Regions from separate parts of the Undibacterium sp. Ren11W genome, predicted to be linked through region 3. Evidence: predicted binding sites of a transcription regulator. Region 3 holds the regulator's gene; each other region holds the start of a gene.

Region 1 (3,284 bases), on a different contig from region 3:
CTGGTTACGCCTACATATTTCTGCTATCACAAGCGCGCTTTCACATTTACGTGCAAGCCCTGGAAATTTTTTATTCAATGCGCTGGTAGTAGCAATCGCTTTGGCACTACCGATAGCGGGGCTGACGCTGATAGAAAATATCCGTCCGGTTTCAGCGCAATTATCGATAGAGCCAGAAATCAGCATTTTCTTGCAGCCAGCGACACCGCGTACTGAAGCCACCGCACTTTCCCTTACGATCAAGACGATCTTAAAAACAGCGAAGGTTTCCGCAAAACTGAGTTTCATCACCAAAGACAAAGCCTTGGCGGCGATGGAAGAAACATCCAGCTTGGCTGAGGTATTGGCAACTTTAGGTGGTAACCCTTTGCCAGACGCGTATGTTTTATCGCTCTCAAATGAGGATACTGATAAAGTCGATGCGCTGGTATCAAGTCTGAAGTCAATGCCAAATGTCGATGTAGTACAAATTGACTCTGCATGGGTGAAACGACTCTCTGCTCTGGTGCAGGTATTGCAAATCTTCTTGTTATTTTTAGGCGGCACTCTAGGCGTAGTAGTGGTTGTGGTCATTTTTAACGCTACCCGCCTGCAAGTGATGTCACATCAGGCCGAAATTTCTATTGCCCGCCTGTTGGGAGCTAGTAATAGTTTTATACACAAACCGTATTACTATACTGGTGCCTTGCTTGGCTTACTGGCAGGCAGCGCAGCCCTGTGTCTAATTGCACTGGCTTTGCAACCACTGAATTTGGCAATTGCCGATTTTGCTAAACTCTACGCTTCTGAATTTCATTTAATACCTCTAGGCATCATCCCCAGCTTATTCTTACTAGCAATCAGCATGTGCTTAGGTTTATTCGGTGCGTTTTTTTCGGTAAGACGTCAACTCGCCCGAATTTCTAGCTTCTAATAGCTGAAATTAATTATTTAATTGATCTTTCTCAATAATTTCTGAAACTTTTACTTATGGACGGGCTCTAACTTCTATAATCAAGTAAATAAATTGCTCAATAAGCAATACAATTTATTTGTACTTTCTGCCATATTCAATATAAATAGAGGTTCTTAGCACTCAAGCTCAGAGAGTGCTAATATATGAAATTGAAGTGATAGCCCTTAGCACTGTTTTCTTTATCAATAGCAAGCGACTGGCAGCAAATCTGGAGGAAAAATGACTTATTCATCGACACAAACCATTACGCCGTTTTCAAATAGCACAGCGCTAGCATTGGGTTTTAGCGGTACTCTCGGAAATATAGATGCCTATATTTCTGCAGTTAATCGCCTGCCTATGCTGACACATGAGCAAGAGATGGATTTGGCCAAACAATTGCGCGAGAATAATGATCTCAATGCCGCGCAACAGTTGGTTATGTCGCACTTACGTTTGGTTGTATCAATTGCTCGTGGTTATCTTGGTTATGGCCTGCCGCATGCAGACTTGATCCAAGAAGGTAATATTGGTTTGATGAAAGCAGTTAAACGTTTCGATCCTGACCAAGGTGTTCGTTTAGTCTCGTATGCCATGCATTGGATTAAGGCCGAAATGCATGAGTACATCCTGAAAAATTGGCGCCTAGTCAAAGTCGCGACAACTAAAGCACAACGTAAACTGTTCTTTAATCTGCGTAGCCATAAAGAAGGCCTCGACTCAATGTCGCAGGCACAAATCGAATCGCTCGCAAAAAAATTGGATGTGAAACGCGAGGAAGTGATAGAGATGGAAATGCGTTTATCCGGTCGCGATATTGCAATGGATTCGCAAACTGATGATGAAGATGATAAATTTGCACCTATTGCTTATCTCAAAACAGAAGTAGATGAACCTACCCATGTAATTGAAGCGCAACGCTATGATAGATTACAAAGCGAGGGCTTGGAAACCGCGTTATCCAAGTTAGATGCTCGCTCGCGCCACATAATAGAATCGCGCTGGTTACAAAACGACGATGGTTCAGGCGCAACTTTGCACGAATTAGCCAGCGAATATGGGGTTTCTGCCGAACGTATCCGTCAGATCGAAAGTGCCGCATTAAAAAAAATGAAGACTGCCTTAGTCGCCTACGCATAGGCGGTGAGTAAATCCATAAAAAATGGCGCTTAGATAGCGCCATTTTTATTTTTCATATTAAATCCTACTTCAATAATATTTTGAGATCATGCACGATAGGTTCCGCACCTTGTCCATGCCGTACAAATAAACGAATCCGACCCTCGGGGTCGAAAACGTAACTGCCAGCAGTATGATCCATAGTGTAGGAGTCGGCTGTCTTGCCCTGTGCTTTTTGATAGAAAACTTTAAAATCCTTGGCTACTTTAGCGGTTGCGGCCTGGTCGCCATATAGTCCCAGAAAACGCTTATCGAAGTTTGGTACATAGGCGGCCAGCAAGGCCTGAGTATCGCGTTCAGGATCGACGGTAACGAACAATACCTGTACTTTTTCAGACAACGGCCCCATTTGCTTCATCACATTAGCCATCTCAACCATGGTGGTTGGACAAACGTCCGGGCACTGAGTGTAACCAAAGAAAATAACGACCGCTTTCCCTTTGAAATCGGCCAAAGTACGGGCCTTACCGTTGTGGTCGGTTAACTCGAAATTTTTTGCGTAATCCAAACCTGTTAGATCCGTATTAATGAATTTATCAGTTGGATTCGAGCAAGCCACTACAAGCAATAAAGCAGACAGACAAAACAATTTAAATTGCCGAGGTAGAAACATCATAGCGTCTATAATTTAATGTAGTGATCGACCAGCAAGGCAAGAAACAACAGCGACAAGTAGATGATAGAAAAGGTAAAAGTCTTTCTCGCGAGTAGGTCATCGTAGTGGCGATAAATGCGCCACGCATACCAAAGGAACATCACTCCAAGTATAACCGCACTAATAAGATAAATAAGGCCACTCATATGTACCGCATATGGCAGCATAGTCGTGGCGAATAAAGCGATGGTATACAGCCAGACATGAAAGCGCGTGAACTCCAGACCATGCGTAATTGGTAACATAGGCAAGCCAGACTTTGCATAATCGTCGCGTCTATACATGGCCAAGGCCCAAAAATGTGGTGGAGTCCAGATAAAAATAATTAACACCAGGAGCCAAGCTTGCATAGGAACATCATTAGCAATCGCTGCCCAGCCTAATGCCGGCGGCATCGCGCCTGAGAGCCCACCTATTACAATATTCTGCGGTGTTGCTGGTTTTAAAACTATAGTATAAATCAGAGCATAGCCAACAAAAGTGGCGAACGTCAGCCACATCGTCAATGGGTTCACG
Region 2 (3,284 bases), on a different contig from region 3:
CAGGTACTACGCCTTCTTCAACTGCTGCACGTGTTGCATGCAGAGCATCTTCAACGCGGGCTTTTTTCTCTTTCATTTCAACTTCAGTCGCCGCACCTACCTTGATCACTGCAACACCGCCGGCCAACTTAGCTACGCGTTCTTGCAATTTTTCACGGTCGTAGTCAGAGCTTGCCTCTTCGATCTGAGCGCGGATTTGTTTAACGCGTGCTTCGATACCGATTGCTTGACCAGCGCCATCGATGATGATGGTGTTTTCTTTACCGATTTCGATACGTTTAGCTTGACCCAGATCAGCTAAAGTCACTTTTTCCAGTGACAGACCAACTTCTTCAGCGATCACTTGGCCGCCAGTCAGGATAGCGATATCTTCCAACATCGCTTTACGACGATCGCCAAAACCTGGTGCTTTAACCGCAGCAGTTTTTAAGATGCCGCGGATGTTGTTGACCACCAGAGTTGCCAAGGCTTCGCCATCGACGTCTTCAGCGATGATCAGCAAAGGACGGCCAGCTTTTGCGACTTGTTCCAATACCGGGAGCAAGTCACGGATGTTGGAAACTTTTTTGTCGTACAGCAAAACAAATGGGTTATCCAGGATAACGGCTTGTTTTTCTGGATTGTTGATGAAGTATGGTGACAAATAGCCACGGTCAAACTGCATACCTTCAACTATGTCGAGTTCATTGTCTAAAGACTTACCGTCTTCAACAGTGATCACGCCTTCTTTGCCGACTTTGTCCATCGCTCTGGCGATGATGTCACCGATGTTTGCATCGGAGTTAGCAGAGATAGAACCAACTTGAGCGATCTCTTTGTTGGTTGTAGTCGGCTTAGCCAAAACTTTGATCTCAGCAACGATAGCGATAACCGCTTTGTCGATACCGCGCTTCAGGTCAGTTGGGTTAAAACCAGCTGCTACCAATTTGAAGCCTTCGCGAACGATAGCTTGTGCCAATACTGTAGCGGTAGTCGTACCGTCACCAGCATTGTCAGAAGTACGGGAAGCAACTTCTTTCACGAGCTGCGCGCCCATGTTTTCGAGGCGATCTTTGAGTTCGATTTCTTTAGCGACTGAAACACCATCTTTAGTCACGGTAGGGGCGCCATATGAACGCTCCAGAACCACATTACGGCCTTTAGGGCCCAGTGTTACTTTAACTGCGTTAGCCAGAATGTTAACGCCGTTTACGATCTTAGCGCGTGCATCATCACCGAAAATTACTTGCTTAGCTGCCATGTTGTTTCTCCGAATTCTTTAGATTGTGATCAATTACTTCTGAACGATAGCGAAAACATCTTCTTCGCGCATGACCAGAACTTCGTTGCCGTCAACTTTGACAGCTTGACCAGAATATTTACCGAACAAGACGCGGTCACCGACTTTAACTTCTAATGGACGCACTTTACCGTCTTCTAACATTTTGCCTTGACCAACTGCCAAAACTTCACCTTGATCTGGCTTTTCTGCTGCAGCGTCAGGTAATACGATACCGGATGCTGTTTTTGTTTCTTGATCCAGACGTTTAACGATGATGCGATCATACAGGGGACGAAGATTCATATTGACTCCTAATAAATTACGATAAGTAAAGATGGTGGTACAAATTAAATGTGTCTTACCAAAACAAAGTATTGCAGTAATGATAGCGTCACACCGAAAATCTGTTGCTACAGAGGGTTTTAGCACTCTCTGCGCTTGAGTGCTAATTATATGGGCGTGTCTCTATTTTTTCAAGAACGACTTATGTAAAAACATATTTTTCTTTTAAAAATCAAGTTCTTAGCCCTTTGTCTTACATCTTGTTACCCTTTGGCCCGAGGCCTTTTACCTGAGTATCCAGTAGACTGGATATGCTACTGATTCTTCATATGCGGCAGTGTTTATAAAAAATCAAGCACTATTTTTTCATTCTTGTCATCGAAAAACGTGCTTGAGCCGTTAGGTGTTCAGTGTCAGTCATTCTCAATGTGAAAGCGTCTCGTGGATAAGTTCTTTATTAAAGTAGGTTTGGTTATCGCTGTGCTGTTTTCTGCCAGCGCTCAGGCATCCGATGTCGGTGTTTCTGTACAATTTGGTCAGCCAGGTTTTTACGGTCACCTCGATTTGGGAGGTTTCCAGCAAGCCCCTCAGGTCATTTATCGCGAACCACGCATCATAGAACGCGTCACAGTGCAAAGGCCTCCCTTGTATTTAATGGTGCCGGAGGGGCATTCCAGACATTGGGAAAAGCACTGCTATCGCTATGATGCCTGTGGTCGTCAGGTGTATTTTGTGCGCGAGCGCTGGTATAACGAGGTTGTTGTGCCGCGTTACCGCGAAGTGCGCTATCGCGATGATGGCTACCGGAATGAATACCGGAATGATTCTCGGCGTTACGATGATCGCGATGATGACAGGGGGCATGGTCGTGAACATGGACACGGTCATGGACATGATAGAGGGCACCGGGACGATTAATCAGGTTTTGGATTGCTCTTCGCCAGAACGTAAAAAGGGCAGATGCTTCAAATCATCTGCCCTTTTTACGTTCTGGCGAGGGTCCTTAATCAATATTAAACTCAGGGTGTATGCTGGATATTCGTTAAATTTTTTTTATCAATCAGTCTGAAAAATTTCTTCTATAGATTGTTGAAATAACTTCGCAATCGCAAATGCTAATGGCAAACTCGGATCATAGCGCCCCGTCTCTATCGCATTGATGGTTTGCCGCGAGACTTCCAGTTGATCGGCCAATTGGGCTTGACTCCACTCTCGTGCGCCACGCAATTCTCTGACATGGTTTTTCATTTCATTTTTCCATCGATTTGCGCACACAGGCAATGATGCCCCAGCCGCCCATAAAGACGCCCCAGATGACGAACATACTCAAACGGGGAAAGCCTACACCTTCCAAAAAACCATAGGTGAGACTGAAAATGGCGGTCAAGGCACCTGCCAATGCGATGCATTCCAAGTTCCAGATTCTCAGATATTCATCCATGCGCTTGAAGTGACGCAGGATCGCCCATAACATTCCTAGTGCTGGCAGCATGGGCGTGAGCGCAAGTATGGTGCGGGTCATGCTATCTGGCATGTCTTTGGCAATCCAGGTGATGGGGAAGAGAACAATCAGGTAAAGCAAGATAGATCCAAAAAACTCACGTAGATAAAGTTGATTTATTTGTTTCTCACGCATGCTAATGCTCCATTTTGTAAAGTTTGTTTGACATCTGGGGGCGAAAAAGCACATAAAGATTCTTTATATGCCTGTTGATGAAACCTGCACTTACCCGGATTCCAG
Region 3 (3,284 bases):
CTTAGGGGCTTCTATATCAGGTGAAGTTGCCGCCTTCATGCCGATAGCCGAACTGGTAATGTGCGCCAGGTAGTCTTTTTCAGTTGGTAAATTACCGCCTTCAAAACGCTCCACGGTATTATTCTTAAAGTAGACGGTAACACGACTGGTCACCAACTCACCATCCGTCTTCAGCAAACGGAAAGGATAGTCCCATCGGTCTTCATGAAACATGTCAGTCAATAAGGCAGTGCCAAGCAGGAAGCGCACTTGTTCGCGTGTCATGCCATTTTTTAGCTGACTAACCATTTCTTGAGAAACGAAGTTTCCTTGCTGTATCGTCATACGATATGGCGATACGTAGCCAAACAGCTTATTTAAGCCTGTGGGAGCAATCACTTGAGTACCATCCGCCTCGGTACTGACTACCGGTACATCTTTGAGCAAGGGGTTCTTTGTAGTGCAGCCAGATAAAAAAACAGCCAAGCTGAGGCTAAGCAATGCGCCTAGTGTGTGGTGGGATTTCTTACAAAACATCAATCGCATAGATAACCTCAATATATTGAGCAAAAATGTAGGGGCTGCAAATTTCAGATAAGATGGCAATATAAATATTAAGCAGTCGCCAAAACCCTATATCATAAAGCAGATAGTAATTATTTTACCGAAAACATGACGAATAGCACTCCCAACCTCAAAGCTAGCGGATTAAAGGCAACCTTACCACGCCTGAAAATCTTAGAAATATTCCAAAGCAGCACAGTCCGCCATTTGACAGCGGAAGATGTATATAAGATCCTGCTGAATGAAAATATGGACGTGGGCTTAGCCACAGTCTATCGGGTATTGACACAATTCGAGCAAGCCGGTTTATTACACCGCAATCATTTTGAAACCGGCAAAGCTATCTTTGAATTAAATGAAGGCTCGCACCATGATCACTTGGTTTGCCTCAATTGTGGGATGGTCGAAGAATTTTATGATGAGGAAATAGAACGTAGACAGCAAGCAATCGCAGATACTAAAGGTTTTACCATTTCAGATCATGCTTTAGCGCTTTACGGATATTGCTCCAAGCCTGGTTGCGGCCCAAAAAACAGAAAAAACTAAGCTTTTCAGGCTTCTATTTAAATCGTATTCACGTCAGATATTATTGAGCGACCTGGCGCTGCTGACGAATTTTTGTCGCCACTTGCGCTACCGCATCTAGCACTTTTTTCGCATTAAATGGTTTAACGATATACCCACTGATCCCGGCATGTACAGCCTCAGTCACCGTTTCTTGATCCTTATTTGCGGTCACCATCAAAATCAGCACTTCAGGCATAACTAGCTTAATACTTTTTAATGCCTCTAAACCGCTGACCTTAGGCATGATGACATCAAGCAAAATAATATTGGGTTTGAATTTAATCGCCATTTCATGCGCGACATCACCATCGGTAGCTTCGCCCACTAAATCGTATCCCTCGCTTCTCAAGATCACTCTTAATGTTTCGCGGGTAATATCACTGTCGTCAACTATCAGTATGGAAATATCTTTATTATTTAACATAGAAGTCCATTATTGATTGATAAATTTCTCGTATTTTTACTTAATGACTAAGTGCATTAGATAGAAGTTTGGCGGTAATATCGACAATCGGAATTACCCTTTCATAAGCCATGCGGGTCGGCCCTATCACCCCCAATGTGCCTACAATTTTACCATTAACTTCGTACGGCGCAGTCACCACACTCATCTCATCCATAGGCACTAGATTGGATTCGCCACCGATAAAAATCTGTACTCCAGTAGCCTTACTCGATACATCAAGCAATTGCATTAAGCCAGTTTTCTGCTCAAACATATCAAATAACTTACGCAAAGACGTCATATTCGACGATAGATCTGCCACATTCAACAAATTGCGTTCACCCGAGATCACAACATCGTCCGCGTGCTCAGCCATGGCATCGCTTCCAGCTTCCACCGCTGCCTGCATTAAGCGCGACATATCGTCGCGCAATTGCCGCAACTCAGTATTGATACGCAAGCGCGCATCGTCGAAACTAAGCCCGCCAAAATTTTGATTCAGATAATTGGCCGCCTGCACCAACTGAGACGGACTGTAATCGACATCTGTGAGCAGTAAGCGATTGTGTACTTCCTTACTGGGAGTGACTACGACCAACAAGATACGTTTTTCAGATAAACGTAAAAATTCGACCTGCTGAAAGATAGACTCCTGACGCGCGGTCATGACTACTCCTGCAAACTGCGACAAGGACGACAATACCTGGGCTGCATTGGCAATAATTTTTTGCGGTGGAGTGGAGAAAATACGCGACTGCAAGCGCGACTCCAGAGCGGCCTCATCAATCACCTGCACCGTCAATAATTGATCGACAAAAACGCGATAACCACGCGGTGTCGGTACCCGCCCCGCCGAAGTATGTGGGCTAGTGACAAAGCCCATATGCTCAAGATCGGCCATCACATTGCGTATGGTGGCCGACGATAATTCTAGCCCGGATATTTGCGACAAGGCACGCGAACCGACTGGTTGTCCATCTGCGATATAGCGCTCCACCAGAGCCTTGAGCAGGGTTTGTGCACGATTATCAAGTTGCATAAGTATTTGATCAAAAAATATTAAGTAAAAAATCGGAAATACTCTGTGCGTCTGGAGCTCATAAATGTTCAGATTGCATCATTACAGATAAGTAAAAATTTCATTCAAATTCGAAATTGTGGCATCCGGCTTGACGTGTTGATGAGACGTTTCTTCGGGCTTTAAATATCGACGATTCATCCATACGCCCTGCATTCCTACCTGCTGCGCTGCTGCGACATCCAAAGCCAAGTCATCCCCCACAAACAAAACTTGCTGAGGCAATAAATTTAAGGCGGCGCAGGCGGCTGTAAAAATACGCGGATCAGGCTTGGCGCAACCAAAACTATGCGCGGCCAACGACACCTTAAAATACTGCGCCAAACCTATCGCCTGTAAATCAGCAAAGCCGTTCGAGATTGAGCCTAACAAGATCTGAGCATGCAACTGACTCAACACTGGAATGACCTCATCATACAATTGCACCTTATTGCGCGCGTCAGCAAACACAGCCATGGCCTGATCAGCCAAACTTTGATCGCTGCCAAATTCACGAAACACCTGACTTAACATGGTATGCCGAAGCGCCCATAAATCATACTCGAAGCGCGGATTAGTTCTCACCAAAGCCTGCCTGCGTTTGCGCAAACTCTCTATCGTATGATGTTGAACAACTTCAGGCACATGAACTTCCATCCACTGATGTAAGCT

What was found. The regulator HrcA, encoded in region 3, represses chaperone genes, less so after heat shock. The targets are predictions, from matches to a motif close to TTAGCACTCNNNNNNNNNGAGTGCTAA.
Region 1: the regulator HrcA is predicted to act here: its motif matches at 1,069-1,095, upstream of rpoH (RNA polymerase sigma factor RpoH).
Region 2: the regulator HrcA is predicted to act here: its motif matches at 1,684-1,710, upstream of groES (co-chaperone GroES).

What each region holds. Positions count from the first base shown of each region.
Region 1 is NZ_JBMPPB010000003.1:108,031-111,314, forward strand. It holds gene ACO0K8_RS09250 (cell division protein FtsX) at 1-913, shown strand, start outside; gene rpoH (RNA polymerase sigma factor RpoH) at 1,175-2,074, shown strand; gene ACO0K8_RS09260 (SCO family protein) at 2,139-2,726, opposite strand; gene cyoE (heme o synthase) at 2,735-3,284, opposite strand, start outside.
Region 2 is NZ_JBMPPB010000007.1:243,501-246,784, forward strand. It holds gene groL (chaperonin GroEL) at 1-1,240, opposite strand, end outside; gene groES (co-chaperone GroES) at 1,274-1,564, opposite strand; gene ACO0K8_RS16435 (hypothetical protein) at 1,985-2,461, shown strand; gene ACO0K8_RS16440 (helix-turn-helix transcriptional regulator) at 2,600-2,791, opposite strand; gene ACO0K8_RS16445 (hypothetical protein) at 2,793-3,179, opposite strand.
Region 3 is NZ_JBMPPB010000015.1:53,895-57,178, forward strand. It holds gene ACO0K8_RS21985 (outer membrane protein assembly factor BamE) at 1-426, opposite strand, end outside; gene fur (ferric iron uptake transcriptional regulator) at 652-1,089, shown strand; gene ACO0K8_RS21995 (response regulator) at 1,130-1,534, opposite strand; gene hrcA (heat-inducible transcriptional repressor HrcA) at 1,575-2,594, opposite strand; gene ACO0K8_RS22005 (HAD family hydrolase) at 2,676-3,284, opposite strand, start outside.